2 regions of the Lactobacillus sp. PSON genome follow, and region 1 is predicted to be linked to the other one. Evidence: predicted binding sites of a transcription regulator. Region 1 holds the regulator's gene; the other holds the start of a gene.
The links. Region 1 encodes LexA, which represses DNA repair genes until DNA is damaged. Its sites were predicted from a motif close to CNAACANNTGTTNG; they were not measured.
Positions count from the first base shown of each region.

Region 2: a site for LexA is predicted at 6,422-6,435, ahead of ACTHPI_RS04245 (DNA polymerase III subunit alpha). Genes of this name have one in related genera too.

Region 1 covers NZ_JBQXFW010000006.1:70,444-86,291, forward strand. Annotated here, with positions in the region: gene smc (chromosome segregation protein SMC) at 1-1,243, shown strand, start outside; gene ftsY (signal recognition particle-docking protein FtsY) at 1,246-2,610, shown strand; gene ACTHPI_RS06140 (C69 family dipeptidase) at 2,649-4,073, shown strand; gene ACTHPI_RS06145 (amidohydrolase family protein) at 4,167-5,072, shown strand; gene ACTHPI_RS06150 (putative quinol monooxygenase) at 5,082-5,744, shown strand; gene ACTHPI_RS06155 (APC family permease) at 5,797-7,224, opposite strand; gene ylxM (YlxM family DNA-binding protein) at 7,377-7,718, shown strand; gene ffh (signal recognition particle protein) at 7,723-9,153, shown strand; gene rpsP (30S ribosomal protein S16) at 9,245-9,517, shown strand; gene rimM (ribosome maturation factor RimM) at 9,590-10,096, shown strand; gene trmD (tRNA (guanosine(37)-N1)-methyltransferase TrmD) at 10,096-10,809, shown strand; gene rplS (50S ribosomal protein L19) at 10,931-11,278, shown strand; gene ACTHPI_RS06190 (bis(5'-nucleosyl)-tetraphosphatase) at 11,396-11,812, shown strand; gene ACTHPI_RS06195 (uracil-DNA glycosylase) at 11,822-12,466, shown strand; gene ACTHPI_RS06200 (SGNH/GDSL hydrolase family protein) at 12,469-13,251, shown strand; gene lexA (transcriptional repressor LexA) at 13,296-13,922, opposite strand; gene ACTHPI_RS06210 (DUF896 domain-containing protein) at 14,071-14,319, shown strand; gene ACTHPI_RS06215 (YneF family protein) at 14,388-14,606, shown strand; gene ACTHPI_RS06220 (M13 family metallopeptidase) at 14,687-15,848, shown strand, end outside.
Region 2 covers NZ_JBQXFW010000005.1:60,916-76,763, forward strand. Annotated here, with positions in the region: gene ACTHPI_RS04230 (CvfB family protein) at 1-184, opposite strand, end outside; gene pyk (pyruvate kinase) at 320-2,092, opposite strand; gene pfkA (6-phosphofructokinase) at 2,121-3,086, opposite strand; gene ACTHPI_RS04245 (DNA polymerase III subunit alpha) at 3,252-6,368, opposite strand; gene ACTHPI_RS04250 (YjzD family protein) at 6,476-6,685, shown strand; gene ACTHPI_RS04255 (bifunctional metallophosphatase/5'-nucleotidase) at 6,737-8,293, opposite strand; gene rpmF (50S ribosomal protein L32) at 8,352-8,537, opposite strand; gene ACTHPI_RS04265 (lipopolysaccharide assembly protein LapA domain-containing protein) at 8,646-8,867, opposite strand; gene ACTHPI_RS04270 (SDR family NAD(P)-dependent oxidoreductase) at 8,879-9,673, opposite strand; gene rnz (ribonuclease Z) at 9,673-10,611, opposite strand; gene ACTHPI_RS04280 (acyltransferase family protein) at 10,624-12,543, opposite strand; gene obgE (GTPase ObgE) at 12,568-13,872, opposite strand; gene uvrC (excinuclease ABC subunit UvrC) at 13,952-15,754, opposite strand.

The DNA of each region.
Region 1 (15,848 bases):
TAAAAAGGAATTGGCCAGTCAAGCTGATAGACAAAAGAATCAGATGGCAGAAGTTCAGAATGCAATTAAGGATTTCAATTCTCTTAATCAAAAAATTCAAAAACAACTATCAAATCTTGATCCTAAGTTGGCTGTTGTTTCAAATAAATATGAAAATTTGCATAATCAAGAAATTGAAAAGCAGCAACAATTAAAGAATAATCAAGATCAATTAGATGATTTAAAGCAAAAATTGTCTAGTTTAGGTCAAAACAATAAAATTTCTGAACAAAAACGTTCTGAACTTGAAAAGCAAGAAAAGAAAGCAAAAGCAAAAAAGTCGAGTTTAGAAGAAATATTAAGCAAGCTATCCTCTAGTTTGGGTCAAGTTGATGCTCAGATAACCCAATTAGATCAAGTGGCAACAAGAAATTATGATTTACGTAAAACTGCTGCAGAAGAACAAGAAGAGTATTCTGTTAAAATTGCCAAATTCAATACAGAAATCAATCAAAGATTGAATACATTAAGTGAAGATTATTCACTTACTTATGAAGCAGCTTTGAATCAAGCTAACTTAGAAAATAATTCAGAAAATAGAGCTGAATTAAAGAAAAATGTTAAGTTACATCGCATGTCACTTGAAGATATTGGTCCGGTCAACTTAAATTCAATAGATGAATATGAAGATGTAAAAAGTCGTTATGAATTTTTGCATGGTCAACAAGACGACCTTTTGAAAGCTCGTGAAGATTTAAAGCAATCAATGAATGAGTTAGATGTTGAAGTTAAAACTCGATTCCAAGAAACATTTACAGCAGCTAGTGAAAACTTTACCAAGATTTTCCCAGTTGTATTTGGTGGAGGAAATGCTAAATTAGTTTTAACAGATCCTGAGGATATGCTAAATACAGGAATTGAAATTATAGCACAACCACCTGGTAAAAAACTTCAAAGACTAAGCTTATTATCTGGTGGTGAAAGAGCCTTAACAGCAATTACACTTTTGTTTGCAATGCTACAGATAAATCCAGTACCATTTTGTGTACTTGATGAAGTTGAAGCTGCTTTAGATGATGCAAATGTAAGTAGATTTGCACAATTTTTACAAAAATATGATATGCATACGCAGTTCATTGTAATTACACACAGGCGAGGTACTATGCAACAAGCAGATCAATTATATGGGGTTGTGATGCAAGAATCAGGTGTTTCGCAGGTTTTATCGGTGTCATTAAAAGATATTAAGGATGAGGTGGATTAAATTTGGGTTTATTTGATAAAATTAAAAAATCACTTTTTGGAAATAAAGATGAAGAAAAACAAGAACAGCACGAACAAGAAACTTCTCAAGAAGAAGTAGAAGAACAAAGTAATGAACAAGAATCTGTTAGTCATGATAATGAAGAAAGCACAACAGAAAGTTTAGAAAAAACAGAAGATCCTGAAGTAGAAGAAAAGTCTGATGATTCAGAATCAACTCTGGACGTAGATGACAATAGTTCAGATCTTAATCAAACTGAAAATTCTGAAGATAAAATTGAAGAAGAGAGTAATTCTTCCGATGATACTGTTCTTGATAAAAAGCAAGAACAGAAAGCTCAAGATGAAAATCAAACGGAAGTTACTACTGAAGAAGAATCAGAAACTGATTTAGATGAAAAATCTAATGAGGATGAAGAAGAAACTTCCGAAGAAGACCAGACTAAGTTATATGAAAAAGGTTTGGAAAAAACTAACAAAGGCTTTGGAGCTCGTTTAAACGCCTTTTTTGCTCAATTTAGAAGCGTTGATGAAGATTTCTTTGATGATTTGGAGGAATTGTTAATTGAGTCTGATGTCGGTTATGAAACAGCAGAAGAATTAACTGAACAATTGCGTGATGAAGCTAAACTTCAAAAAGCAAAGACACATGATGACTTAAAACGAGTAATAGTTGAAAAATTAGTAGATGTTTATGACCAAAATGGTAACAGTAATGATGAAAAGTTAATTTATCATGATGATAATAATCCAAATGTTTATCTTTTTGTTGGGGTAAATGGTGCTGGTAAAACAACTACAATTGGAAAACTTGCTAAACGTTTTAAAGATGAGGGTAAATCGGTTATTATGGCAGCAGCAGATACTTTTAGAGCGGGTGCTGTAGAGCAATTAGTTGAATGGGGCAAGCGAGTAGATGTTCCTGTAGTAACCGGTGCTGAAAAAGCAGATCCTGCTTCTGTTGTATATGATGCAACTGAAAAGGCAATCAAAGAAAACGCTGATATTTTATTAGTTGATACCGCCGGTCGACTTCAAAATAAGAAGAATTTGATGAACGAATTGGAAAAAATTCAAAGAACAATTAAAAAATTGTTGCCAGAAGAACCTACTGAAACGTTACTTGTTTTAGATGGATCAACTGGACAAAATGCTCTTTTGCAAGCAAAAGACTTTGACAAAACTACTAAGTTAACAGGTTTAGTTTTAACAAAGCTTGACGGTTCTTCAAAGGGTGGGGTTGTCTTAGCAATCAGAAATGAAATGAACTTACCAGTTAAACTTGTAGGACTTGGTGAAAAGCCAGAAGATCTTGCAGATTTTGATGCAGGAAATTATGCTATTGGTTTATTCCATGGTTTGGTCTAAAATTAAGATAGTTATTGATTTTATATAAGGAGAAAATTATGAAAGAATACAGTGCTTGTACCACAATTTTAGTGGGAAAAAAGGCTTCAATTGATGGCTCAACAATGATTGCACGTAATGATGATACTTTCAGACCAATTACGCCTCAAAAGTTCATTATCGAACCTGCAGCTAAAGGTGAAAAGGGACGCCACATCAAGTCTTGGCTTAATAAGTTTGAAATGGACTTGCCAGAAGATGCACAAAGAGTTCCTGCAGTTCCTAATGTTGATTACAAAACTCAAGGTTACTATGATGAAAGTGGTATTAATCAAAAGAATGTCGCTATGTCATGTACTGAATCAACTTATGGTAATGAAAGAACTTTAGCTTTTGATCCACTTGTTAAAGATGGATTAGACGAAGATTGCATGCAAACTGTTGTTTTGCCATATATTGATTCAGCTAGAGATGGTGTTAAGCGTTTAGGTAAGTTAATCAAAAAGTACGGTTCACCAGCTGGCAACTCTGTATTATTCAGTGATAAAGATGAAGTATGGTATATGGAAATTGTTACTGGTCACCACTGGGTAGCACAACGTATCCCAGATGATTGCTATGCTGCAACAGGTAACCGTGTCGCAATTCAAGAAGTAAACTTTGATGATCCTGACAATTTTATGTGGAGTGAAGAAATTCAAGAATTTGTTGAAAAGCATCACTTGAATACTGATCATGAAGGTTGGAATTTCCGTCATATTTTTGGTACTTATACTGAACAAGATCGTCACTATAATACTAGTCGTCAATGGTATATTCAAAAACTTTTTAATCCTGAAATTGAACAAGATCCACAAGATCCTGATATTCCATTTATCCGTAAAGCTGCAAAGAAGATTAGTCGTGAAGATATTCAATATGCTTTAGGTAGTCATTATCAAGATACTCCTTATGATCCATTTGGTAAGGGTACAGATGAAGAAAAGCACATGTATCGCCCAATTGGCTTGAATAGAACACAAAATTCACATGTTCTTCAAATTAGAAGTGATGTTCCAGAAGATAAAGCAGCCATTATGTGGTTATGTATTGGTGGTCCAACCTTTACACCTTATGTACCATTCTTTACTAATATGAATGATACTGACCCTTCATATAACAATACTTCTATGGAGTATAATATGAATGACGCTTGGTGGTACTACAAGTCATTTGCAGCGCTTGTTGAAAGTCACTATCCACAATTTGTTCAACTTGATACAACTTATCTTACTGAACTTAACCGTTTTTACAGAGGTCGCGTTGAAGAAATTATTAAGGGTGCAGATGGTAAGCGGGGCGATGAGCTTACTGAATATTTAACTAAAGAAAACCAAAAGACAGTTGCACATACAAAGAAAGAAACTGAAAAACTTTGGGGTCAAATGTTTACCGAATCTATTAATATGTCTAAATTGACTTTTAATATGGACGAAAATCTTTAATAAACTTAAAAATAATCTTATCTTGTTAGGTAAGATTATTTTTTATTTATCTAAAAAAAGACTAAACTATAAGTAGTTAAGGAGGCATGATTTATGAAGATTGACGCATTTAGCCATATTTTGACGCCAAATTATTATCAAAAGATGTTGCAAATTGATCCAAATATTCCAGAAAAGTATCCCTTTGTAAAAAATAAGGCTCTCACTGATTTGCAATTTCGATTGAATAATTGGCCAGAAAATCATATGAAGCAAGTCTTATCTTTTGCAAATATTAGTCCAGAAGATTTTGTTATTCCTGCAGAAGCTGCTGATATATGTGAATTAGCAAATAATGAATTAGCTGCTATAGTTCATGATAATTCTGATAAGTTTGAAGCAGGAGTAGGGATGCTTCCAATGAATAATATTAAGGCTGCCCAAGAAATTTTAGAAAAAATTTCACAATCTAGTATTTTGGTCGGAGCACAAATTTTTACTCGTCATTTAGGAAAGAGTATTGCAAATCCTGATTTCAGACCTGTTTTAGCTAAAGCTGCTGAATTGAATGTTCCTTTATGGCTTCATCCTGTTTTTGATAAGCGTAAGCCTGATAACAATTTAATATTTTCATGGGAATATGAATTGTCTCAAGCGATGCTTCAATTAGTTCAAAGTGATTTATTTGAAGAATATCCAAATATGAAAATCTTAGTTCATCATGCAGGAGCAATGGTACCATTTTTTAGTGGTAGAATTGATCATATTTTGGATGAAAAACATGCTGAAGCTTTCAAGAACTTTTATGTTGATACGGCGATTTTAGGTAATACTCCTGCATTACAATTAACTTTGGATTATTTTGGTATTAATCACGTTTTATTTGGAAGTGATGCCCCATTTGGAGTAGAGCCGGTAGGAGCTGATAAAATCGTATTGAGAGCAATTGATAATTTAGATATTTCAGATTTATATGAAAATAAAATCCTGAAAACAAACTATGAACATTTTATAAGATAGGAGATTAAAATGAATATAAAAAATGCACCTATTATGAACTTTTATCATTTAACTATTAATCCCGACGAAAAAGATAAGTTTCTAAAGGCCGGTAAAGAAAATATGTTTACTTCTATTCAAAAAGAAGATGGAGTATATTTTATGTCTTCAGCTTCTGAAGGAAAAGATAGTAACTATATTTTTGAAGTTTATAAAGATGAAGAAAGTTATCAAAATCATGTTAATTCAAAGCAATTTAAGGATTATCAAGAAGTTGCCAAAGATATAGTTGATGAAACAGATTCATTTAATTTAACACCACAATTTATTGGTACTAATTATCAAGACTTACGAGTTGATAAAAATAATAATTATGTAGTTAATATGGCTAAGATTACATTAGTAGATTATGACTTGGAAAAGTTTGGTAAAATTGTTAAAAAAGAAATGACACAGTCACTTGAAAAAGAAGCTGGTGTGATTGCAATGTTAGCTGGAAATATGTTTGACATTGAAAATGAGTGGCGCTTTTTTGAGGTTTATCAGGATGAGGCTGCTTATGAAGCTCATACTCGAACAGAACATTTCATAAATTATATTACTCAGACTAAAGAAATGATTTATGAAAAGAATTTATTAAGTTTGCATGGGGATGTTATTGTCGATCGTTCTAATATGAATTATGAAGCATAAAAAAATAGTTAAGTACACAAACAAATGTACTTAACTATTTTTTTAGATAATATTATTTTTTAATTCCAGTTGTTGAATGACGCATTCCGTAAGTAAGATAAATAATTACACCAATAATAAACCAAGCTAGTGCGTAAACTTTAGCTTGAATATCTAAACCTAAAAATACTACTAGGGAAGCAAGAAAAGCTAAAATTGGTAAAATTGGATAAAGCGGCATTTTAAATGATGGATCAACTATATCGTTTCCTTCACGCTTTCTAAGTGGAATGATTGCGATAGAAACAAACATGAAGGCAATCAAAGTTCCCGCAGAAACTAATTGAGAAATTGCTGAGAATGGGAACAGAGTACCGATAATAATCGCAGCTACAGTAATGGCTAATACCGCATTATTAGGACGATGATCTTTGTCGATTTTACCAAGCCACTTAGGGAGCATTCCGTCACGACCAAATGAATAAATTAAACGAGACCCTGCCATAGTCATACCAATCAAAGCCGTGAACATTCCAAAGACTGCAATAGTTTGAACAATTACTGCAACTACAGGGTGTCCAGCATAGCGAAGAGCTAAACCAACTGGTTCAGCGTTTCCAGCATATTTTTGATAAGGAACTACTCCAACTAAAACTAAACTTACACTAACAAAAAGAATTACTGCAATGACTAATGAACCAATGATTCCACGTGGCATTGTTTTTTCTGGATCAATTGCTTCTGCAGAGTTTGCTGCAACTGAATCAAAGCCTATATATGATAAGAAAATCATTGCCACTCCTGCATAAATTCCTTGCCAGCCACCAAATGAACCGTTAGCAGTTTCATGATATTTAGGAATAAATGGAACAAAGTTTGAATGTTTGATGGCAGTGGCACCTACAACTACAAAAAGTAAAATTGCAATAACTTTTAAAACTACTAATGCATTTTCTACTCGAGCTACTTTTCCTAATCCATTAGAAACTAAGATAGAAACTAAAGCAATAGAAACAATAGAAATAATGTCAACTATTCCGCCATCAGTTCCAAAAGCATTTGAAAGTGAAGCTGGTAATTTCCATCCCAGTGGAGCAATTAAAGCGCGGAAGTTAGCCGATAAGCCGGAGCCCACAAAGGCTAAAGCAATAAAGTATTCTGCTAGTAGTGCCCAGCCTGCGACCCATCCCCAAAATTCTCCAAATATTACATTGATCCAGGAATAAGCACTTCCAGCAAAAGGCATTGCTGCTGACATTTCAGCATATGCAAATGCTACAAGTCCTGCAGCAATTGCCGCTAAAATAAATGAAATAGCCACTGCAGGTCCGGTATGCATTGCAGCAACTTCCCCTGGAAGAGTAAAGATTGATGCAGAAACTATAGTTCCAACACCTAGTGCTAAAATATCGCGTACCTTTAGTGAACGAACTAAATGGCCATCTTTATTTTCGTATACGCGTGGATCTTCTTTGCGGTTCATTTTTTTCCAAAGATTCACTAAAACGTCCTCCCTTATATTTTTAGAAATAATTTATAATTAAATCTAAGTTAAATGAATTATTAAAATCCATTTAATTTTAACAACAAAATCAAATATGGTCAATCGTCAATCAGTTATATTTTTGTTATACTAATAAACGGTGAAGTTTTATGGATGAACTAACAAAAAATGAAAAGTTAGGTGATCTTTATGCTTATTATGGGAAGTTATTAACCAAAGGTCAGCAGAGTTATTTTGAAGATTACTATTATAATGACTTATCTTTAGGTGAAATAGCAGATAATCATAATGTTTCAAGACAAGCAATCTATGATAATCTTAGAAGGTCAACTAAAAGTCTAAAAAAATATGAATCTACCCTGCATATGCAAGCAGATTATAATAAAATAGAAGATAATCTAGAATTGGTTGATACATTGCTTGATCAAGGAAAGATTACTCAAGCTAAAGAAAAAATTCAAAAATTATTAAATAAAATGAGAGGGGAATAAACCCATGGCTTTTGAAAACTTAAGTGAGCGAATTCAAAAAGCATTAAAAAACTTAACTGGTAAAGGTAAGGTTTCTGAAGAAGATATCAATCGTGCTAGTCGAGAGATTCGATTAGCATTATTAGAAGCTGATGTTAACTTTAAAGTTGTTAAGGATTTTATTAAAAAAATTAAGAAAGAAGCTCTTGGAAAAGAGGTTCAAGAAAGTTTAAATCCTGGTCAGCAAGTTATTAAAATTGTTAATGAAGAATTAACTGAGATGATGGGAGAAAGTGCTGTTGGTCTTAATAAGTCAAAGCACATTCCAACAATTATCATGATGGTTGGGCTTCAAGGTACTGGTAAGACTACAACTGTTGGTAAGTTAGCCTATCATTTACAAAAAACACAAAATGCTCGTCCACTTTTAATCGCTGGTGATATTTATCGTCCTGCAGCTATTGAACAATTAAAACAAATTGGTCAAGAATTAGAAGTTCCTGTTTTTAGTGAAGCTAATGAAAAAGATGTTGCCAAAATTGTTGAAGATGGGTTAGCTGAAGCTGATAAAAATAAGAATGATTATGTAATTATCGATACTGCTGGTCGTCTTGAAATTGATGAACCATTAATGGAAGAACTTGAAAGAGTTAAAAAAGTTGCAGATCCAGATAATATTTTGCTCGTTGTTGATGCAATGACTGGTCAGGCTGCAACTGATGTTGCTAAAGGTTTTGATGAACGCCTTAATGTTACGGGAGTCATTTTAACTAAGCTTGATGGTGATACTCGTGGTGGTGCAGCTCTTTCAATTCGTGCAGTAACTGGCAAGCCAATTATTTATACTGGTCAAGGTGAAAAATTAACTGACTTAGAAGACTTCCATCCAGATCGAATGGCATCTAGAATCCTTGGTATGGGGGATATGTTAACTCTTATTGAGCGTGCTCAACAAGATTATGATGAAAAAGAAGCCCAAAAAGTTGCTGAAAAAATGAAAGCAAATCAGTTTGATTTTAATGATTTTATTGATCAGCTTGAACAGGTACAAAAAATGGGACCATTAGATCAAATTATGAAAATGATTCCAGGAATGGCTAACAATCCACAATTGCAAAATATGTCAATTGATGATAAACAAATTGCTCATACTAAAGCTATTGTATATTCAATGACTGCAGAAGAACGTGAAAATCCTGATATTTTAAATCCTAGCCGTAGAAGAAGAATTGCAGCTGGATCTGGTCGTCCAATTGTTGAAGTTAATCGAATGATTAAACAATTTAAAACAGCACGTGATATGATGCAAAAAGTTACCAAAGGAAACTTTAAAGGATTAGGTAATTTACCAGGAATGGATTCTCCAATGGCCAAAATGGCAATGCGTAAAATGGGAAAAAGCTTTAAGAAAAATAAGAAAAAACGCATGAAGAAGATGAAGAGATACCATTCTTAGAATTTTTTTAATCTGTTAAGTAAAAACACTTTACACCTTTTATGTTTGGTGGTATATTATTAATCGTTAAGTTTTAGGAGGAAATTAATTTATGTCAGTTAAAATTCGTATGCACCGTATGGGTGCCAAGAGAAAGCCTTTCTACAGAATCGTTGTTGCAGACTCACGTATGCCACGTGATGGTCGCTTCATCGAAGAAGTTGGCTACTACAACCCAGTTTCAAACCCAAAGCAATTGAAGCTTGAAGAAGACAAGATTTTTGAATGGCTTCAAAAAGGTGCACAACCTTCAGATACTGTAAGATCACTTCTTTCAAACGCTGGTATCATGAAGAAGTTGCACGATGCAAAATACAATAAGTAATTATTACTTTGAAAAGTTTGGAGCAGTTGCTTCAAACTTTTTTTCTTAGCTAGATTTTGCAAGGAGAGAGAAATGCAATATTATGATGTAGCAAAAGTCTTAACTACTCATGGTTTAAATGGTGAAGTTAAAGTTAGCTTAATAACTGATTTTCCTGAAGAGAGATTTGCTCCAGGTTCTGTATTATCATTAAAAAATGATACAGAACGTACATTAACTGTTAAAAGTGGTCGTCCATTTAAGCAGTTTTGGTTGGTCCAATTTGAAGAAATTACTGACATTGAGCAAGCTGAAAAATTACGTGGTAAAATTTTAGTAGTAAGTGAAGAAAATCAACAAGAATTACCAGAAGGAGTATATTATTATCGGGATATTTTAGATTCAGATGTAATTGATGAAGAAACTGGCAATCGAATTGGTAAAGTTACTGATATTCAAGCACCTGGTGCTAATGATGTTTGGGAAGTAACTGAAGATGATGGCTCAACTTTTCTTATTCCATATATTCCTGACGTAGTTAAAAAAGTAGATGTTGAGAATAAAAAAATCTATGTTGAACTAATGGAGGGATTACGTTAATGAAAGTTAATGTTTTGACGCTTTTTCCAGATATGTTTACTCCGCTTCAAGTCTCAATGTTGGGAAGAGGATTAGAGGATGGAAAATGGGATCTTAATTTAGTTAATTTTCGTGATTTTACGACAGATGTTCACCATCATGTTGATGACTCTCCTTATGGCGGTGGTGCTGGAATGGTTCTTCAAATTATGCCAATAAAAAAGGCGCTCGATTCTTTGCCATCTAAGGGAAAAGTGATTATTACTGCTCCTCAAGGTAAAACCTTTAATGAAAAAATGGCTCAAGATTGGGCAAAAGAAGAAGAGTTAACTTTTATTTGTGGGCATTATGAAGGTTTTGACCAACGTGTATATGATTTAGCTGATGAAACTGTATCTATTGGTGACTACGTTTTAACTGGTGGAGAACTTCCTACAATGAGCATGATTGATGCTACTGTTAGACTCTTACCGGGAATTCTAGGAAATAGCGCTTCTTCAGTTGAAGAAAGTTTTTCTCATGGATTATTAGAATATCCACAATATACACGTCCGGCTGATTTTGAAGGACAAAAGGTTCCAGATGTATTAACTAGTGGAAATCATCAAAAAATTGCTGAATGGCGACATAAGGAAGCTTTAAGAGCCACTTACTTACATCGACCAGATATGTTAGAAAATCGTCAATTAACAAAGGAAGAGAGAAATTGGCTTAAAGAGTTTGAGCAAAATTAAACTTGAACTTATAATGAAAATTTGCTAGAATCGTAGAAGTGGTCAAATGACCAAATTAAAGTTATGGGCACTCCGCTGGGCGCTTAGCGTGATAAGAATGCCGTAGAAGGAGAAAATTATAATGGATCCATTAATTGCAGAATTAACTAAAGAACAATTACGTGATGATATTCCTGCTTTCCGTGCAGGTGACACTGTTCGTGTACACGTACGTGTTGTTGAAGGTAGTCACGAACGTATTCAAATTTTTGAAGGTGTTGTAATTAAGAAGAAGGGTGCTGGCATTGGTGCAACTTACACTGTTCGTAAGATTGCTTCAGGTGTTGGTGTTGAACGTACCTTCCCAGTTAACGACCCACGTGTTGCTAAGCTTGAAGTTGTACGTCATGGTCGTGTACGTCGTGCTAAGCTTTACTACTTACGTGACCGTCACGGTAAGTCAGCTAGAATTGCTGAAGCACGTCGTTAATTTAACGCGAATGCATACAAAGAAAGAACCTGTTCTAAAGAACAAGGTTCTTTTTTTGCATTTAAATACAATATACACTTTATTTTTTGTATAATTAATAAAAAGGGGGTTATTATTATGATTCATGAACATTCAGCAGGAAGTATTATTTATAGAAGAGACGGTGGAGATCTTAAATATCTCCTTGTTCAAAGTGTAGTTCACCATACATGGGGCTTTCCAAAAGGACATTTAGCACCGGGTGAAACTGAACAAGAAGCAGCTAAACGTGAAGTTGCAGAAGAAGTGGGCCTTCATCCTAAGTTTAATTTTGACTTCAAACGAAGTACTACTTATGAAACTGAAGAGCATACTATAAAAACTGTTACATTTTTTATTAGTGAATATATAATCGGTCAAAAGATAGTAGATCAAAAAGAAGAAATATTAAATTCAACTTGGGCAACTCTTCCAGAAGCTAAAGAATATTTAAAAAGACCCGGTTTGTACGATATTTTACAAGAAGCAGAAGCGTATATTCAATTGAAAGAATAGGTGTTTATTTTGCAATATCCTAAGAAATTAGTTGACGAAGTAGTACTACGTTCAAAAGGAATGCGCTTAGAAGGACTGAATGAAGGAGAAGGACCAGTTCATCCTCAGTTAATGATTATAGGAGAAGCACCGGGGAGAGATGAGCTTATTTCCCATAGACCGTTTTCTGGTAGTTCGGGTAAAGAACTAATAAAATTATTATCATCTATTGGATTAACAAGAGATGATGTTTATATTACTTCAGCTGTTAGAAGTCGCCCTTATGAGATTAAGGAAGTTTTCAGCAAACGTGAAAATAAAAATGTAATAAAATATCCAAATCGAAGACCGACTAAAAAAGAAATTTTAGCTCACGCACCATTTTTAGATTATGAAATTGCCAAAGTTGAGCCTAAGTTAATTGTTACTGTAGGAAATGTTGGATTAGAACGACTTTTAGGAGCAAATCATAAAATCTCTCAAGAACATGGTACTGTAATTGAGAATGTGCCAATTTTAGAGCTAAATGATAAAAAAGATGCTTATGTTTGGTCAAAAAAACGTTATACAATTTTTCCGCAATATCATCCGGCAGCTATTTTTTATAATCGAAAATTGACTGAAGATATAGAAAAAGACTGGCAGATAATTAAACCATATTTGGAGAATAATTAATAATGAGTAATGAAACTTTTTTAATTCCAATTAGGCAAAATAATGACTTATCAGATATTGCATTCGCAGAATTAAGACAAGATTTAGATTTGCATCCTTTGAATCAACGAATTTATACTAAATTGGCATACTTACCTGGAAATAGTCGAAAATTTAGTTTAAATTCACAAAAAACAGAGCTCGGTTTACTAACAGGTAAAAAAGTTCTCTTTTTAGGCTCATCAGTTACTTTTGGTTTTGGTGCGCTTGGAGAATCATTTGTTGATTTTCTTTGGAAAAAAGATGGTGTTGAAGCCATTAAAGATGCAGAAAATGGAACAACTTTAGTAGAACAGGATGTTAATTATCCGGGAGATTCCTATGTAGCTAGATTTAAAGAAAATTTAAAATATGAAGCTCCGGATATGTTAGTTATTCAACTATCAACTAATGATGCAAAACGAAATGAAAAATTGGGCAAGATTAGTGATAATGACTGTTTTGATACGAAAACAATAACTGGTGCGTTAGAATATATTATTTCAAATGCTCAAAAGAACTGGAAATGTCCAATTTTGATTTATACTAATCCATATTTTGAGAGCAATTTATACTCACAAATGGTGGAATTAAGTCACAAACTAGTTGAAAAATATAATATTGAAATTTTAGATTTTTATAATAACTCTAATTTTAAAAATCAAGATAAACTTTACATGGCTGATGAAATCCATCCTACTCGAGCAGGTTATAAAGAGAAATGGTTGCCTGAATTTGAAAATAAGTTAAGAGCAATTATAAAATAATAAAAACTGATAGAACTCCTAATATTAGAAATTCTATCAGTTTTTTAACTTATATGACTTCGATAAAGACTAATAACTTTACCGAGGATTTTAACGTTAGTTAATATAATTGGAGACATTGTATCATTTTCAGGTTGCAAACGATAATGATCTTTTTCTTTGTAGAATCGTTTAACTGTTGCTTCATTTTCATCAGTCATTGCTACAACAATATCACCATTTTCGGCAGTATTTTGTTTGCGAACAATAACTTGATCACCATTAAAAATTCCAGCGTTAATCATGCTGCAACCCTTAATAGTAAGCATGTATAAATCGCCTTTAAATCCTTCAAGATCTGGTGGAAGAGGGAAATAATCTTCTGGTTCAGTTTCTTCTACAGCTAAGATTGGTTGGCCTGCAGTAACAACTCCTAGAACAGGGATGTGTTTAGCAGCAATTCCAATTGCTTTACGACCTGCATCTGTTACTTCAATAGCACGAGGTTTAGTGGCATCTTTAATTACAAATCCCTTTCTTTGTAATCTTGAAATATGTCCATGAACAGTTGAAGTGGATGAAAGACCTACAGCAGAACAAATTTCACGAACAGTAGGTGGAAAACCATGCTTTTCAACAGCCTCATAAATATAGCGCAAGACCTCTATTTGCTTTTTATCATTTTTTACCATGTTAATTACTCCGTTTTACGATTAATTTGGTATATACTATATATTGTAGCAAATAAATAATAGTTTCACAAACGGGTGTTCAAGAAGAAATATCTTTTTTTCTAACTCTAAAAAGTGTAAACTTATTTTTGTATGTGAGGTGTAAAAAATGGACAAAGATGAAGAAAAGAAAGTTACAGATCGTATTAATGAACTTTATCACAAGAAGCAAAATGAAGGCTTAACTGAAGAAGAAGAAAAAGAACGTAAAGAACTTCACAAGAAGTTTTTAGCAAACTTTAGAGCCGGATTTAAACAACAACTTGAAAATACTGTTATTGTTGACAAAAATGGTAAAGAAGTAACTTCTGAAAAAGCAAAAGCTGCTCAAAGAAAAAAGGGTCTAAGAAAAGATTGATTTTACCTTTAAAAATTCACTGATTTTAGGTACAATAACCTTATTAGTTAATGGAGGATTTTTAAATTATGAATTTAGCATTAGCAATTGTATTGATTATCGCTGCACTTTTAATCGGTCTTGTTGGCGGATTTTATGGTGCAAGAGCATACATGAAAAAGTATTTCCAAGATAATCCTCCAATCAGTGAAGACATGATTGTTGCTATGATGTCACAAATGGGTCAAAAACCTTCAGCTAAGAAGGTCAACCAAGTTATGAACATGATGAAGCATCAACAAAGATAAAAGTCTTTTCATATCGATTGGACTCTTAAAGGACGAAGGATTACCTTCGTCCTTTTTGTGTAATTTGAGAAGGAGAACATATGAAAAAATATTTTGAAGTACGTGGTGGTGTTGGTGACCTCACTAAAGCTGATGAACATATAAGAGTACAAGATAATTTATATTTGGCTGTAAACTCCAAATGGCAAAAACAAGCTGTAATTCCAGCTGATAGAACTGAGACTGGTACAAATGCTAAAATTGATATTAAACTTGAAAAGTTAATGATTCAGGATTTTGATAATTTTGCTACTGGCAAGAAAGAACTACCAGAGGTTAAAAATTTTGAAAAAGCTGTTAAATTATATAAACTTGCTCTTGATTTTGATAAACGAAATAAAGAAGCAGCTCAGCCTATTCAAGAAGATTTGAATAAATTAGAAAAAATAGCTGGATTTATTGATTTTAATAAAAATGCGCATAATTTCTATTTTAAGTATTCATTGCCATTTAGCTTTGAAGTAGATGCTGATATGAAGAATACTGATGATAATGTTTTGTATTTTTCAGGACCAGGTACACTTTTACCTGATACTACTAGTTATCTAGATTCGGATGCAGATAAGTTATTAGGTATTTTGAAAACACAAACAATCAAATTATTGACTATGGCGGGGATGTCTGGAGAAGAAGCAACGCATGAAGTTGAGCTAGGTTTAAAATATGATGCTCGTCTTGCAAAAGTTGTCAAATCAACAGAAGAATGGTCGGATTATCCTAAAATGTATAATCCGATAGCCATAGAAGATTTTTTGGCAAAATTTAAGTCTTTTGATATGCAAAGATTTTTAAAGCAAGTTTTACCTGAACTTCCAGAAAAAATAATCATTACTGAACCTCGTTATTTAGATCATATTGATGAATTTGTTAACGAAGATAGTTTTGAAGAGATGAAAGGTTGGATGTTAATCAAGCTCATTAATAGTGCAGCTAATCTTTTATCGCAAGACTTTAGAACAGTAGCATTTTCATATCGTCAAGCAATTACCGGTGCTAATGAATTGCCAAATGCCCAAAAGCATGCATATCGTTTAGCAGATGGAGTATTTGATGAAGTTGATGGAATTTATTATGGAAAAACTTACTTTGGTAAAGCAGCCAAAGAAGATGTTACTAATATGATTCATACGATGATTAATGTGTATGAAAATCGTATAAAAAATAATACTTGGCTTTCAGAAAGTACTAAGAAAAAAGCAATTA
Region 2 (15,848 bases), on a different contig from region 1:
GCGTCATTTCACGGTCATGATTTTTATTATCATAAATAAAACCTTGAATTTCATCCCCTACTTTTGGTATTTCATCTTGAGTAAGTTCGTGCTTCTTAAGTTCATATGTAATGCCATCAATTTGAACGTAAAATGCGTCCTCATTTTGATCAATAATTTTTCCTTTTTCAATTGTTCCAAGCATAAAAGTTCTCTCCTAATTAAGTTCATTAATAATAGTATAAGAGAAAAAGCAATAAAATAAAATAGTTAGCCCCTTGATAACAAAAAAATAGCTAGTTCCTTAGAACTAGCTATTTTTATTATTTAATTCTATGAATTAAAGATTTGAGATTTCGCCTTGGTAAATAGCACCACGACGAGCATCAACAGTGATAGTTGAACCATCAGCAATCTTTTCAGTTGCATCAGTAGTACCAACAACAACTGGGATTCCTAATGATAAACCAACAACTGCAGCGTGTGAAGTCAAACCTGAAGCTTCAACAACTAAACCAGCAGCCTTCTTAATTGCTGGCATGTAGTCTGGGTCAGTAGTCTTAGCAACTAAGATATCGCCTTCCTTAACCTTGCTGTTTGCTTCTTCTGCTGAAGTTGCAACAACTGCCTTACCAACAACTGAGCCGTTACCAACGCCCAAGCCTTGTGCAAGCTTGTTACCGATAATTTGAAGCTTCATCATGTTAGTAGTACCTGATTCACCAACTGGAACACCAGCAACGATGATTACAAGGTCACCATCCTTAACAAGACCTTCTGCCTTAGCAACTTCTGCAGCCTTTTCAAACATGTCATCAGTTGATGATGGCTTGTCTGCCAATACTGGAGTTACACCCCAAACAACTGCTAATGAGTGTTGAATCTTTTCATCAAAAGTCATAGCAACAATATCAGCGTTTGGACGGTACTTAGAAATCATACGTGCAGTGTAACCTGACTTAGTTGCTGCAATAATAGTCTTAACGCCTAATTCTTGAGCAGTACGTACAACTGATTCACCGATAGCTTCAGTAACGTTTGAACCCTTGTAGTCTTCAAATCTTTGAAGTGCTAAAGTGTTACGCTTAAGCATTTGTTGTTCAGTACGTTCGTCAATTTCAGCCATTGCCTTAACAGCATTAACTGGGTACAAACCATTTGCTGATTCACCTGAAAGCATAGTAGCATCAGTACCATCAAGAACAGCGTTAGCAACGTCAGAAACTTCAGCACGAGTTGGACGTGGGTTTTCTTGCATTGAGTCAAGCATTTGAGTAGCAGTAATAACTGGCTTACCAAGTGCATTAGCTTTTCTAATCAAGTTCTTTTGTACAAATGGAACTTCCATAAATGGAATTTCAACACCCATGTCACCACGAGCAACCATCAAACCATCTGAAACTTGTAAAATCTCGTCAGCGTTATCGATACCTTCTTGTGATTCGATCTTAGGGAAGATCTTAACGTAATCAGCACCTGCTTCTTCACAAAGTTCACGAATATCTAAAATATCTTGAGCCTTACGTGCGAATGAAGCAAAGATGAAGTTGATACCTTCCTTCAAACCAAACTTAATGTCGTTAGTATCCTTTTCAGTGATACCTGGGAGGCGAATTTCAACACCTGGTGCGTTAACACCCTTCTTTGAACCAATTAAACCAGTGTTTTGAGCTTCACAAACAAGTTCTTGATTTGCGTCGTCCTTTTCCTTAATCAAAAGGTCTACTAAACCATCGTCGATTAATACGTGACCACCAACATGAGTATCACCGTACAAGCCCTTGTAAGTTACGTAGATCTTGTCCTTGTTACCCTTCTTAGTGTCATCCATTGAGATACGGATAGTGTCACCAGTGTTAATAGTGAACTTGCCGCCTTCTTGTTCAGTAGTTCTAATTTCAGCACCCTTAGTGTCAAGAGCGATACCAAGTGGTCTACCAAGATTCTTTTCTACTTCACGAACCATGTTCATACGTTCACGGTGTTCATCGTGGTCACCGTGTGAGAAGTTGAAACGGAATACGTTTGCACCAGCTTCAGCTAACTTAGTAATAGTTTCAATATTGTTTGAAGCTGGCCCTAAAGTACTAACAATCTTAGTTTTTTTCTTCATTATAATTAAAATCCTCTCCAAAAATTGACTAATTATTCTTAGTCATTTCTTCATTAACATCTAACAATGTGAAATCGCCTTGGTGCTTACCATCGAAAAGATCAAGGATGTCATGGGTATTAAGCTTACCGCCTTCCATACCAACAGCTAAGCCACCCTTACCTTCAAGAAGTAAGTTAACAGCAAAATTACCCATCTTAGTAGCATTTACTCTATCTTCAACAGTTGGTGAACCACCACGTTGCATATGACCAAGCACATTGCCACGAGCATCAAAGTCGCCGTATTTCAAGAGTTCATCCTTGAATTTATCAGCATCCATGACACCTTCAGCTAATACTACAAGACCATGGTCTTTGCCGTCAGCAAAACCACGCTTAAGAGTTTCTGCAATTTCCTTCATGTCGTAAGGACGTTCAGGAATAACAATTGCATCAGCTCCACTAGCTAATCCAACACGCATAGCAACATCACCACAATCGCGACCCATTACATTAACAATGAATACGCGATGGTGACTACTTGCTGTATCGCGAATCTTATCGATTGCGTCCATGGCAGTGCGACAAGCAGAATCATAACCGATAGTATATTCAGTATAAGGAATATCATTGTCGATAGTTCCTGGAAGACCTACTGAATTAATACCAAGACGAGTCAAAGCTAAGGCACCATGGTATGAACCGTCACCGCCGATAACGATGACAGCATCAATACCATGCTTTCTTAATTGTTCAGCACCCTTTTTTTGCACTTCTTCTTGTGCAAATTCTGGATAACGAGCTGAATATAAGAAAGTTCCGCCTTGGCTAATCTTATGGTCAACATCTTCTGCAGTAAGCGGAATGAAGTCACCGGCAACTAATCCGGCAAAACCATAACGAATGCCAAAGACTTCAAGTCCGTGATGGATTGCAGTCTTGGTAACGGCTCTGATTGCTGCATTCATGCCAGGGGCGTCGCCACCACTGGTTAAAATACCAATCCGTTTCATGAATTCACCTCATCATGATAATTTGTGTAATTTCTCACATCAAGTAAATATTAACATTTTTTTGCCAAAAAATCTCAAAAAAAATGGTTTAATTTGCTGATTTATCAAGGTTTTTTCTTGTTTGCGCTTACAAGTAGCTCTTTAAAAGACATCTATAATTAATAATTATTCTATAAAATGTACTTCACGCAAATTGGTAAGGAGATATTGCTTACGTTGTGGATCAAATTTATCATTTTGAACACGTAAACCTAAGATATATATCTTTCCTTCTTTTAATTTATTTGCTATTTTTTCATATATTTTTGGAAAAATCGTTACATCTTGAGAATTTGTTGTATCTTCAAATACAGCAAATGCCATTGGATCCCCTTTTTTAGTCCTAATTTGCTTTAATCGTGTAAGTCTACCAACACTGATACCAGTTTCATTTGCAAAAAAATGATTTAATGGTCTTGCATTAAATTTTTTCGCATATTTTTGAACAGCAATCAATGGCGATGTTGCAGTAGAAAAACCTAAAACTTCTTCTTCCATTTCAGCTTTTTCATTTGCTGTAGGAATAACACTATCAGCCATTCTAATGCCGCCCAAACTTTCAGATAAAGATAAATTATCACCAGTTAAGCGAATATTTTCAACAATATCCGCACAATTTTCAAGTAACTTATTTCTATTTGGCTCAATTGAATCAAATGCCCCTGCTTTAATCAAAGCCTTAATAGCATCCACTTGTAAAAACTTAGAATCAATTTTTCGTAAAAAATCACTAATATCTTTTATTGGCTTTTTTAATGATACGATTTGATTAACAAAATCATTTCTTAATCCTTTAATTGCTTTTAACCCTACTAAAATTTGTCGATTATCTAAAGTATAGTTAATTGCACTTTTATTAATATCTGGTGGCAAGATTTTAATTCCTGCCTCTTGAGCCTGTGCAATATAATTTTGGGTTTTATTACCTGAACCACCAGAATTTAAAAGTGCAGTAAAGAAAGCATCTGGAAAATGCACCTTTAAATATGCCAGCCAAAATGCTATTTTTGTATAGGCTACAGCATGAGAACGATTAAAGCCATAATTTGCAAACTGTTCAATATAATTATAAACTCGCTCACCAACTTCCTTTGGGTGACCATTTTTTATGACTCCATTTATAAATTTTTGACGCTGCTTATCAATAATTTCTTGTTGCTTTTTAGACATTGCTCGCCGCAATAAATCAGCTTCTCCAAGAGAAAATCCAGCTAAAATTTGAGCAGTCTGCATAACTTGCTCTTGATAAACTAAAATACCATAAGTTGAAGATAAAATCGGCTTCAAACTAGGATCAGGATACCTGATAGGGGCTTTACCTTTTTTACGATTAATAAACAAATCAATATTCTGCATTGGACCCGGTCTATATAAAGCATTGACAGCAACTAAATCTTCAAAATTATCCGGATGAAGTTTAATTAAAACATTTCTAATTCCGTTAGATTCAAATTGAAATACAGCATCGGTATTACCATTTTGAAAAAGTTCAAGAGTTTTACGATCATTAAGTGGAATATTATCAGGATTAATTTTTATTCCTTGACCTCGAATTAGTTCTAACGTATTTCCTAAAATAGTCAAGTTTCTTAAGCCTAAAAAGTCAATCTTCAAAAGACCTAATGCTTCTACATATTTTTTAGTTTGTTGAGTAACTGGTACTTTTAATTGCCCATCTTGAAGCGCAGAAATTCCAGCAATTGAATCATCACTAATTACCAATCCTGCAGCATGAATAGAATAATGTCTCGGTAAATTTTCAATAGCTCGTGCCGTTTGAAAAAGAAGCTTATTTTCAGGAGTGGAATCTACTATAATGCGTAAATCACGCGAATTTTCGTAAGCTTTATTTAAACTTAGTTTTCCTGTTTTAGGAATTGCTCTAGTCCATTTATCAATTTCAACCAAACTGTATCCAAATGCTCTACCAACATCTCGAAGTGCTTGTTTTGCTGCTAAAGTTCCAAAAGTTAATATTTGAGCTGCATGATCCATCCCATATTTTTGATACATATATTTAATGACTTCATCACGGCGATTATCTGGAATATCAAGATCAATGTCAGGCATTTCATGACGAGCTGGATTTAGAAAACGCTCAAACAACAAATTATACTTTATTGGATCGATTTGAGTAATTTTTAATGCGTATGACACCAATGACCCACAAGCCGACCCTCTACCAGGCCCTGTGGTGATATTAACTCTATGACAAAAGTTAATAACATCCCACACAATTAAGAAATAATCATCAAAGCCCATCTCATTAATAATTTTAAGTTCATAATTTAGTTGCTGTTGATATTGCACAGGTATTTTTCGACCCTTAAATTTTTCTTCAAGTCCACTTTGTGCTAGATAATGCAGGTATTCTTTAGAAGATGGAAACTTATTTTGATGATATTTTGGTAAAACTGGCTTTTGAAAAGTAACTTCTGCTGTACACTCTTCGGCCACTTTCCATGTATTTTTAACAGCTTCATCTAACCCAAACTCATGGTACTTTTCGACTAATTCACTAGCATCTAACATAAAATGCGAACCCTTTTGCTTCGACAATGCGACCACGTCTTGAAGTTTATGGTTATTTTTAATCGCTGCTAGAGTTTTCTGTAAAAATTGCTGACGAGGGTATAAATACTGCACATCTTCCACACCCACCATCGATAAATCAAATTGTCTAGCTAAACTGTGCAAGTAATCAATATAATCTTTCTGAGATTTATTGGCATATACTCCTAAATATAGCGAACTACTGGTAGGAATTAATTTTTTTAATTTTCTAATATAATCACTGCCTAAATTTTGATTACTTTGATATAGCATTACTAATTCACTATGAACATTAGCAGGTGTAATTACAACTAGATTTTCTAAATATTTACTTAATTTTTCTAAAGTTAAAATCTTTTTATTATTACCGTTTTCTGTAAGTAAATTAATTGCACTAGAAAGTTTTAAAATATTCTTATATCCTTGGTTATTCTTAGCTAAAACTATCAAATCATATTTTTCATTAGAATCAATTAATCCATTGATTCTTACTTGCATTCCTAAAAGTGGCTTAATTCCAACTTCTTTAGCTAATTCAAAAAAGTCCACTAAACCATAAGTAATATTAATATCAGTTAATCCAACTGCTTCATATCCTTTATTTTTTGCAGTAATTAATAAATCTTTCACCTTGGTGGGGCTCTCTAATAAAGAAAAGCTACTAATATTTTGAATTGCTGCAATTTTCATTTTTATCACCTCTCTTAAGTTAAATCAATTATACCAAATCAAATTATTCAGTTTGAAAAGACGTTCGAATTTTGCTAAAATTCAACTATGAAAGAAGGAAATTAACTATGGGTCGTTTTATCGTAACAGTTATCTGGAGCGTCATTTACATGCTCGTAATCGGCTTCATCGCTGCTCCTTTAACCCAAAGTGTATTCGAACCTAAAGAAGCTCTTTTAATTGGAGTTATTTTTGGTGTTCTTTTTGCACTTATTATTCCAGCAATCACTGCTGGTTCACATAAGGACAAGAGCAAGTATAGCAAGCTTAACAGATAAAAAGCAAAAAAAATAACCAGTAAGCGCTGATTAGTGCTTACTGGTTATTTTTTAATAAAATTTATAATTTTTCTTAGTGTCGACCGTGATTTTATCATGAGTCAAATATTCAGTAAACATTTGAACATAATCCTTATCCAAGGTCATATCAATCTTGTCTACACTATATTCTGGATAAAATCCTCCACCCATAGCTCGATAATTATTAACAGCTAGATAATAAGTTTTATTATCATCAAGAGGTTTTCCATTTAAAGTTAAATTCTGAATTCTTTCCCCTACTGGTTTAGAAATATCTGCTTCATACTCAATTGGATAGAAAACATCAAAATGATATAATTGTGGCTTAGGTGTAATCCAACGATCTAAAAATTTAATTTTTCCATCACTATCTTTTTCTAAAAAGCTAGCACTATGTTCAATAATATGACGTAATTCTTTACCGGTTAACTTTACACGGCATAATTGATTGGCGTATGGATAATTCAATAAAATGTCACGCAAGGTTACCGTTTTATCAAATCCTTTAGCAACTTCACTCATTACTGCAGTCGCAGAAACATCAGCTTTAGTAAACCACAGCTGCATTTGTTGTAAAAGATTAATAAATGGCGCTCCTTCTAAACGTCCTTTCATTGCATTTTCAATTGGTGCAGGCTCACTTAATTGTGCAATCGGCTGATCAAGCCATTTTTGAGTATTTAAGTCTAAATTCTTAACGATGTTAACTACTTTAGGATCTGGCTTATAGTCCTTAGTATCAATTAACTTAGTAGACATTTCTTTGATTTTTTTAGTATCATCATCAATGTCCAAAATCACTTCTGCAACAGCTTCTCCGCGATATCCTGGCTGCACAATAGCTGTATTTTTTGTGACTAAGTTAAGACGACGATGTTGGTGACCAGTAAGCATTACATCGACTTCTGGAATTTCTGTTAAAATCTTATAGCCTTCATTTTCGCCTCTATGAGGTTCAGTAGCTTCTCCTGTAACAGGATCACTTTCAAAACCACCGTGATACATTACAGCTAAAACATCAACTTGTGGGCGTAAAATTTTAGCATAATGCTTTATTTTTTCAAATGCTGAAACAAACTTTAACCCTTCAATATGTTCTTTTGGTTCCCAGTGAGGTACATATTGAGTTGTAATTCCAAGTAATCCTACTTTTACGCCCTGCTTTTCAATAATGACATATTCTCGACCAAATGCTGGTACATTAGTTTCTGCATCAAGAACGTTATCATTAACCATTGGAGCCTTATTGTTATCAATATAATAAGCTAAATAATCAAGTCCAAAATTAAAGTCATGGTTTCCAAGACATCTTGCATCATATCCTACTTCGTTATAAGCATCAGTGAACTTGCTTAATCCCGAATAATCGTCCATTGAATGCGTATAAGAAGCTAGTGGTGAGCCTTGTAAGCAATCTCCCGCATCAGTTACAATTACGTTGTCAGCGCCATATTTAGCTTTCTCTGACTTAATAGCTGAACTCACACGACTTAAACCAATTGGAGCATCATAATTTTCTTTATTTTGATAGTCTGTTGGAAGCATAAAGCCATGTGTATCACTTGAATGTAAAAATACTAATTTCATATCTCAAAAACTTTCTAAAATAATATAATAAAAAAGACACCGACCGGTGTCTTTTTTATTAGTTATTGCCGTTAGCGTTGTTAACAACTTGACGACCCTTGTAATAACCCTTTGGTGAAACACGGTGGCTTAAGCGGTATTCACCAGTAGTTGCATCATAGTGCATTGCTGGTACTGAAAGCTTAATGTGACCACGACGTGAACGTTTCTTTTGCTTTGAAGTATGTCTTGCAGGAACTGCCATTATCTTTGATCTCCTTTATTATAATATTTAAGTCTCAAGCTAATTCAACAGCCTGATTAACTCACGTGATTCAATGATACTATTGAATTGCTAATAAATCAAGGTTAATTAATTTTTCTTATTACTAATTTTTTTATCTTGTCCTAAAAACCAGCCTAATAATACACCGATAATCACCATTACAACAAGCACAATTATCAATGGTAATTTAACTTTAAAAAAGCCAAAATTAATTGCAACCGGATTTGTATTCATCACTACAAAAATCACAGCAATTAAAGCTACAACTAAACTGATAACTAGGTTGATTTGCTTTTTCTTATCCTCCATAAACCTTTAGTCTACTTTCTTGAAGCAAATTCTAAAGAAACTTTATCTCCCAAAGTTGGGAACAAATTATAAAGTCTTGCTAAAATAGCTAAACTAATTGGCAAGTTCAATTCTCGCTTGTCACTGCCGAAATAATGAACTACTTGCCAAGCCACATCATCTGGATCAAGCATAAATTCTTCTACATTTTTAACATAGTTGCCAGTTGAATCTGCAATATTAAAGAAATTAGTATATACAGGTCCTGGATTGACGGTCATAACCTTTATTCCAAATGGCTTAAGTTCTAAACGCAAAACATTTGAAAATTGAATAACCGCAGCTTTTGATGCACTATATGCAGCTGATTTTGTAGTTGGAACTTTTCCAGCAATAGAGCCAAAATTAACAATTTGTCCTGTCTTTTGACTCATCATCACTCTACCTACTAAACGGGTAAAGTACATTAAACCTAAAACATTTACCTGGAACATATTGGTAGCGTCTTGAATATCGCTTTCCATAAAATTCTCAAACTTGCCATATCCAGCACAGTTAACTAAGTAATCAATGTGCTTAACAACCCTCGTCATTTTATTAAAAGTGTCGCCAATTTCATCAGCCTTACTCATATCAGTTGGAAAAACATAAGCATCTGCACCCGACAATTCACGAGCTTCTGCAGCAATTTCTTCTAAACGGTCTTTTCTTCTTGCAATTAAAATTACAGTTGCTCCGCGACCTGCACTTTCTAACGCAATAGAACGACCAATACCACTGGAAGCTCCTGTTACAACAACTACTTTATTTCTTAATGAATCACTCATCAGTCTGTAGCACCTTTCATTGGAATTATAATATTATCAAAATCATTCACTAACTTAGTATTAGGGAAAACTTCTTTGGCTTGTTTTTCCAAAGCCTTCGCCTTTGCTCCTAAATACCTAGCAGAAATATGATCTAAACACAATTCTTTTACTCCATTATCGCGCGCAATTGTCGCAGCTTCAACTGCTGTTGAATGATAATATGAATGAGCCAATTTTGCTTCATGACCTGCAAAGGTGGATTCATGCACTAATACATCCGCATTTTTAGCTAGTTTGGCAATTGTTGGAGTCGATCTTGTATCATAAATTACAGTTATAATTCTACCAGGTCTATTAGGACCAAGAAAGTCCTTACCATCTAAAATTGTGCCATCGTTTAAAACAACTTGTTCTCCATTTTTCAATTTACCTAATAATGGACCATTAGGTACATTATATTGAGCTAACTTGTCCATTAATAACTCTCCAGGACGAGAATCTTCAACCACTCTATAACCAAAACTTGGCACACGATGATCTAATTTATCAGTATAAACTTTAAATCCTTGTCCATTATAAATTAATCCTCCTTCTTTAAGTTCTACAAACTTAATTGGATATGATACCTTTGTTCGTGAAACTCGTAAGGAAGTCTTTATAAATTGTTCTAAACCGGGTGGTCCATAAATTGTAATTGGACCTACATCCCCTTGAAAAGAGCGCGTTGCAAGCAAACCTGGCAAACCAAAAATATGATCTCCGTGATTATGAGAAATAAAAATTTTGGTAATTTTTCTTAAACGAATATTTGTCCGTAAAATTTGATGCTGAGTTGCTTCCCCTACATCAAAAAGCCAAATTTCATTTAATTCATCTAAAAGTTTTAGCGCTAAGCTTGACACATTTCTTTGCTTCGAGGGCTGTCCAGCCCCTGTTCCTAAAAATTGTAATTCCATGTATTTCCTATTCTAAAATTTTGAATGTTTAACTATTGTTTTAACAATAAAACTACTGTAATATTTTGAGCCTTTAGGAGTTGGGTGAGTATGGTCATCATAAAACCAATTAGGGTGATTTTTAGAATATCCATACCAATCAATCACAGTTAAATTGTGATATTTTTTTGCAGCTTGTTTTAATAAATTATTAACTTGACCTTGCCACTGTCTAGTCGGTACATGAGTATTTATCCAAAAGACATGACGTTTTTGCCCCACTTGATGTATTAAGCGATCTACATCTCCCATTGAAAATGGTCCATTAGTGCCAAGTCCAATCAAAACATTGTCAGCTAAAACACCCTCACTTTTATATTTATCTAATAATCCAAACGCAACATTTAGCTGTCTTGATACAGCTGCATCAATTAATGCCTTGGGCATGAGTTGTTTTAAATCATCACTTGAACCAGCCATTACTGAATCACCAATTGCTGTAATTTGGATATTTTGAGCCAATTGTAAATCTAGTTGTGAAATTCCATATTTAACAAAAGATTTATTAACTGGATGTTTTTTTGCGGCTGCTTTGGCTTCTTTAATAACATTCGAAGCACTAGTTTTTACTTTTTTCCGCTTCTTCAATTTCGCAATTAACTGTTTATTTTCTTTTTCTTGTTCTTGTTTATTAGCAGCAATTCTTTTTGCTAATTGACTTTTATTGAAGTCTACTGCTTTAGCATGAGGAGATACTAAAATCCCAATTGAACCAAATAAAAATACTATTGTTGCTAAAATTGCCTTAGTTCTTTTAATATAATCTTTTTCTTGATTGTCAATTACCTGTAAGAAAAATTCCTTTGTCTTTTGCCAAGTAATCTTACCCATTGGTTTTTCTATTAATCTATATGTTATTTCACTTAAAATTAAAATTAAACTAACTTCAATCACATGATATAAAAATACATGGTCAGCTAAGTTAGTAACCTTATCTTCGAAAAAGATCATTACTGGAAATTGATATAGATAAATTCCATAACTTCTTGATCCAATCCAATTAAATACTGGATTAGTTAACCATTTGTTCCAGTGACTTCCTGGATGAGCAATTACTCCAACTAAAGTAGTAGTAAAAAATGTAAACAAAAACATCCCACCACAATATACAAATGCAGATTGAGCTTCGACTTGTTTACTAAAGAACATTGCGAGCATTACCACTAAACTTGTAAATCCAATTAAGTCTAACAATTTAGTATCAGTCTTACTGATATTGGCCCGTAAGTTTTCTATTGGCCATATAACTGCTAAAGCAGCTCCTAGTCCTAATGCAAAAAAGCGTGTATCAGTCCCGTAATAGATTCTATTAATATCGGTACCTTTTAAATATAAAATAGCCATTTCTACTGCTGAAGCAATTGACAAGCCAAACAATATCCAAAAAACTCGTTTACGTTTTTTAGCAAATTTAACTAATAAAAAAATTACAATAGGCCAAATTATATAAAATTGTCCTTCAATCGACATAGTCCACAAATGTGTAAAGGGAGATTCATTAGCAGCAAAACGTTCAAAATAACTTTGTCCATTTGAAATTTGCCAGAAATTATACACATTCAATAAATTAGCTGCCACTATCTGATTTAATTTTGCCAAAAGATTTCTTTGAAACAAAAATATATAAGCAGAACATAACCACAAAAGAGTAATCATTTGTGGATATAATTTTTTAACTCGAGCTAAATAAAAATGCTTATTATTATACTTTCCTGTATGCTTATATGATTTAAGCATATGATCTGTTACAAGATATCCTGACAAAACAAAAAAGATCGGCACACCAAGATACCCGCCAATAAAGGTGTTAGGATCTAGGTGATAAAGAATGACCCCAATAACTGCTAACGCTCTAAGTCCAGAATATCCTGTAATAAACCGATTTTTTGTCATATTTTTAACTTCTCTACTATTATTTTATTGTACAAATTCAAAGCTAAAGTTTCCAATTGCTACATCATCACCATCAACTGCACCTTTTGCTCGAAGAGCATCGTCAACACCTAAGTTCTTCAACTTTCTAGCCAGACGCATGATACCATCTTGGTGATCCAGATTAGTCATTTGTACCAATCTTTCTAAGCTATCGCCTTTAACAATAAATTCATGTTCTCCAACTTTTTCAACTGTAAATTCATTCTTTTTAGGTGCAGAGTATTTATATTCATGAACTTTTTGCTTTTCAACTGGTTGTTCAACAGCCTTCTGCTTTTCTACTTCTTCAACTAGATCCGCAGTATTTTGCATTAAAGTTTCTACACCTTTATGAGTCACACTTGAGATTGCATAGACTGGTTCATCTATGCCTTCTTTTTTGAGTGCTTTTTTAAATTCTTCAAATTTTTCATCAGCACCAGGAATATCCATTTGAGTTGCAACAATTAATTCTCGCTTATCAGAAAGATCAGCATCATAATTTGCAAGCTCTTTGCGGATGGTCTTATAATCTTCTAGCGCTTCACGTCCATTATTAGGATCCATAGATACTAAATGTAAAATTACCTTAGTTCTTTCGATATGACGCAAAAACTGAATTCCAAGTCCTACACCCTGACTAGCGCCTTCAATAAGTCCTGGTAAATCTGCCATTGAAAAATCTCGTCCATCTGGCAAGATTACCATTCCCAAGTTTGGAGTTAACGTAGTAAATGAATATGCTGCAATCTTAGGTTTAGCCTTAGTTACTACTGAAAGCAAAGTTGATTTACCAACTGATGGAAATCCAACTAATCCAACATCAGCAAGCATCTTAAGTTCTAATCGTAAAACTCGATTTTCACCAGGCTCACCATTTTCAGCAATTTCTGGTGCAGTATTTACACTGTTAGCAAAGTGGATATTACCGCGACCTCCGCGACCTCCATGGGCTACAACTAATTCTTGCTTATTTTCAACTAAATCTCCAATTAATTCGCCAGTATTAAAATCATAAACTGTAGTACCAACAGGAACTTTTAAATATAAGTCCTTAGCACCACGACCATATTGAGACTTTATTCTTCCATTTTCACCGTTATCTGCTTTAAATTTTCTACGATAACGAAAATCCATCAAAGTACGCAAACCTGAATCAGCAACAAAGATAATACTACCTCCGCGACCTCCATCGCCACCAGCTGGTCCGCCATTTGGAACGTATTTTTCATGGCGGAAAGCAACCATGCCGTCGCCGCCTTTACCGGCTTGAACTTCGATTTTAGTTTGGTCAACAAATGTTGGCATGTTACCTATCTCCTTCCGTCTTTAAAATTCTTTTTCTAACTAATCTAGTTTACCACATCAAGGTTAGTTTCTTATAGTATTACAAAGTTAATTTTATAGTTTGTGCTTGAGTTAAGCTTAATCCTGCAGCTCGTAAATCATCAATTGAAGCCTCTTTAATTTTTTTAAGAGAACCAAATTTACGTAAAAGCTTATTCCGACTCTTAGGACCAATCCCCTTAATTGAATCTAGCTTACTTGATAAAGCATTTTTTGCGTGAGTACGTCTATGAAAGGTAATTGCAAAGCGGTGTACTTCATCTTGAATACGGGTCATTAAATAAAAGCCTTGAGATTTAGGATCCATTGGAATCATTCTAAATTCTTGACCATTAATTGGATCTCCATAAAGCAAATGATTCGTTCGGTGTTTATCATCTTTAACCATTCCAGCTACCGGAATATTCAAATTTAATTCATTTCTTAAAACATCCTCACAAGCTTCTACCTGGATTTGTCCACCATCCATTAAAATCAAATCTGGCATTGGTTTATGTTCTCTTAATAGTCTTCCATATCTGCGGCGCACTACTTCGCGAGTATTGCGTAATTCATCAGCCATATTCTGATGCTCTACTTCACCTTTTAACTTAAATTTACGATAAGCTGTCTTATCAGGTTCCCCATCTTTAAAAACAACCAATGCTGAAACTGGATCTGCACCTTGAATATGTGAATGGTCAAAACTTTCAATTACATGTCCATATGGTAAATTTAAAGCATCAAAAATTTCTTTTTGCGCTCCTTTAGTTTTTCTGTTTCCAAGTTCCAATAAGCGAAACTTATCATCAAGCTTTAATTTAGCATTTTCTTCAGCCATATCAAGCAATGACTTTTTTTGACCACGCTTAGGGGTTCTAACTGCTACTTTTAAAATTTCTGATAGACTTGAATTATCTAATCCTTCAGGTACTAAGACTTCTTTAGGTAATACATGGTTTTTTTGATCATAAAACTGTGCAATAAAAGAAGTAAACTCATCTTCTGGATCATTAGTATCAGTTAATGGAAACATTCGCGTTTCTCTACGCAAAAGCTTAGCCTGTCTTAAGAAAAAAATCTGAATAGATATCCAAGACTTATCTACATAAAAATTAAATATATCTCGTTGAGTACCATCATTGGAAATGATTTTTTGTTTTTCAACAGTTTCTTCAATATATTTTAACTGGTCACGAATCTCGCCAGCTCTTTCAAACTCTAAATTTTCAGAAGCAGACATCATTTTTTCAGTTAATTCTTGCTTAACGCTTGCAATATCACCATTCAAGAAACTTTTAATTTCCTTAATTTGTGCATCGTATTCACTTTTTGGCACTTTTTTAAAACAAGCTCCTAAACACTGTCCCATATGATAATAAAGACATGGTCTGCCCTGATTGCCACTACAGCGACGAAGCGGAAAAACTTTCTGAATAAACTTTAATGTAGCTTGAGCTGCATAAACATTAGGATACGGTCCAAAATAATATCCACCATCCTTACGAATGATACTAGTTAATTTTGTTTGTGGATCATGCTCTCGTGTAATTTCAATGTAAGGATAGCCCGTCCCTTGCTTCAATTGAACATTATAATACGGTTGATATTTTTTTATCAAAGTTATTTCTAATAAAAAAGCTTCCTTATCAGTTGAAACTGTAATAATATCATAGTCTCGAATTTCTTTTACAAGTTCAGCTCTTCTACCTACTTGCTTACTTTTAAAATAAGAACGCACACGATTTTTTAAATTTTTAGATTTTCCTACATAAATAACCTTACCATTAATATCTTTCATTAAATAGCAACCTGGTTTTTCAGGTAAAAGTTTTAATTTGTTTTCAATTAATTCAGTTGTCAACTTGCTCCCTCCTCAAAATTAGCACTCCAATTCTAGCATAGATTTTAACAATTTATTTATTTTTTGCTTAAAGAATTGTTATCTTGCTCTTTTT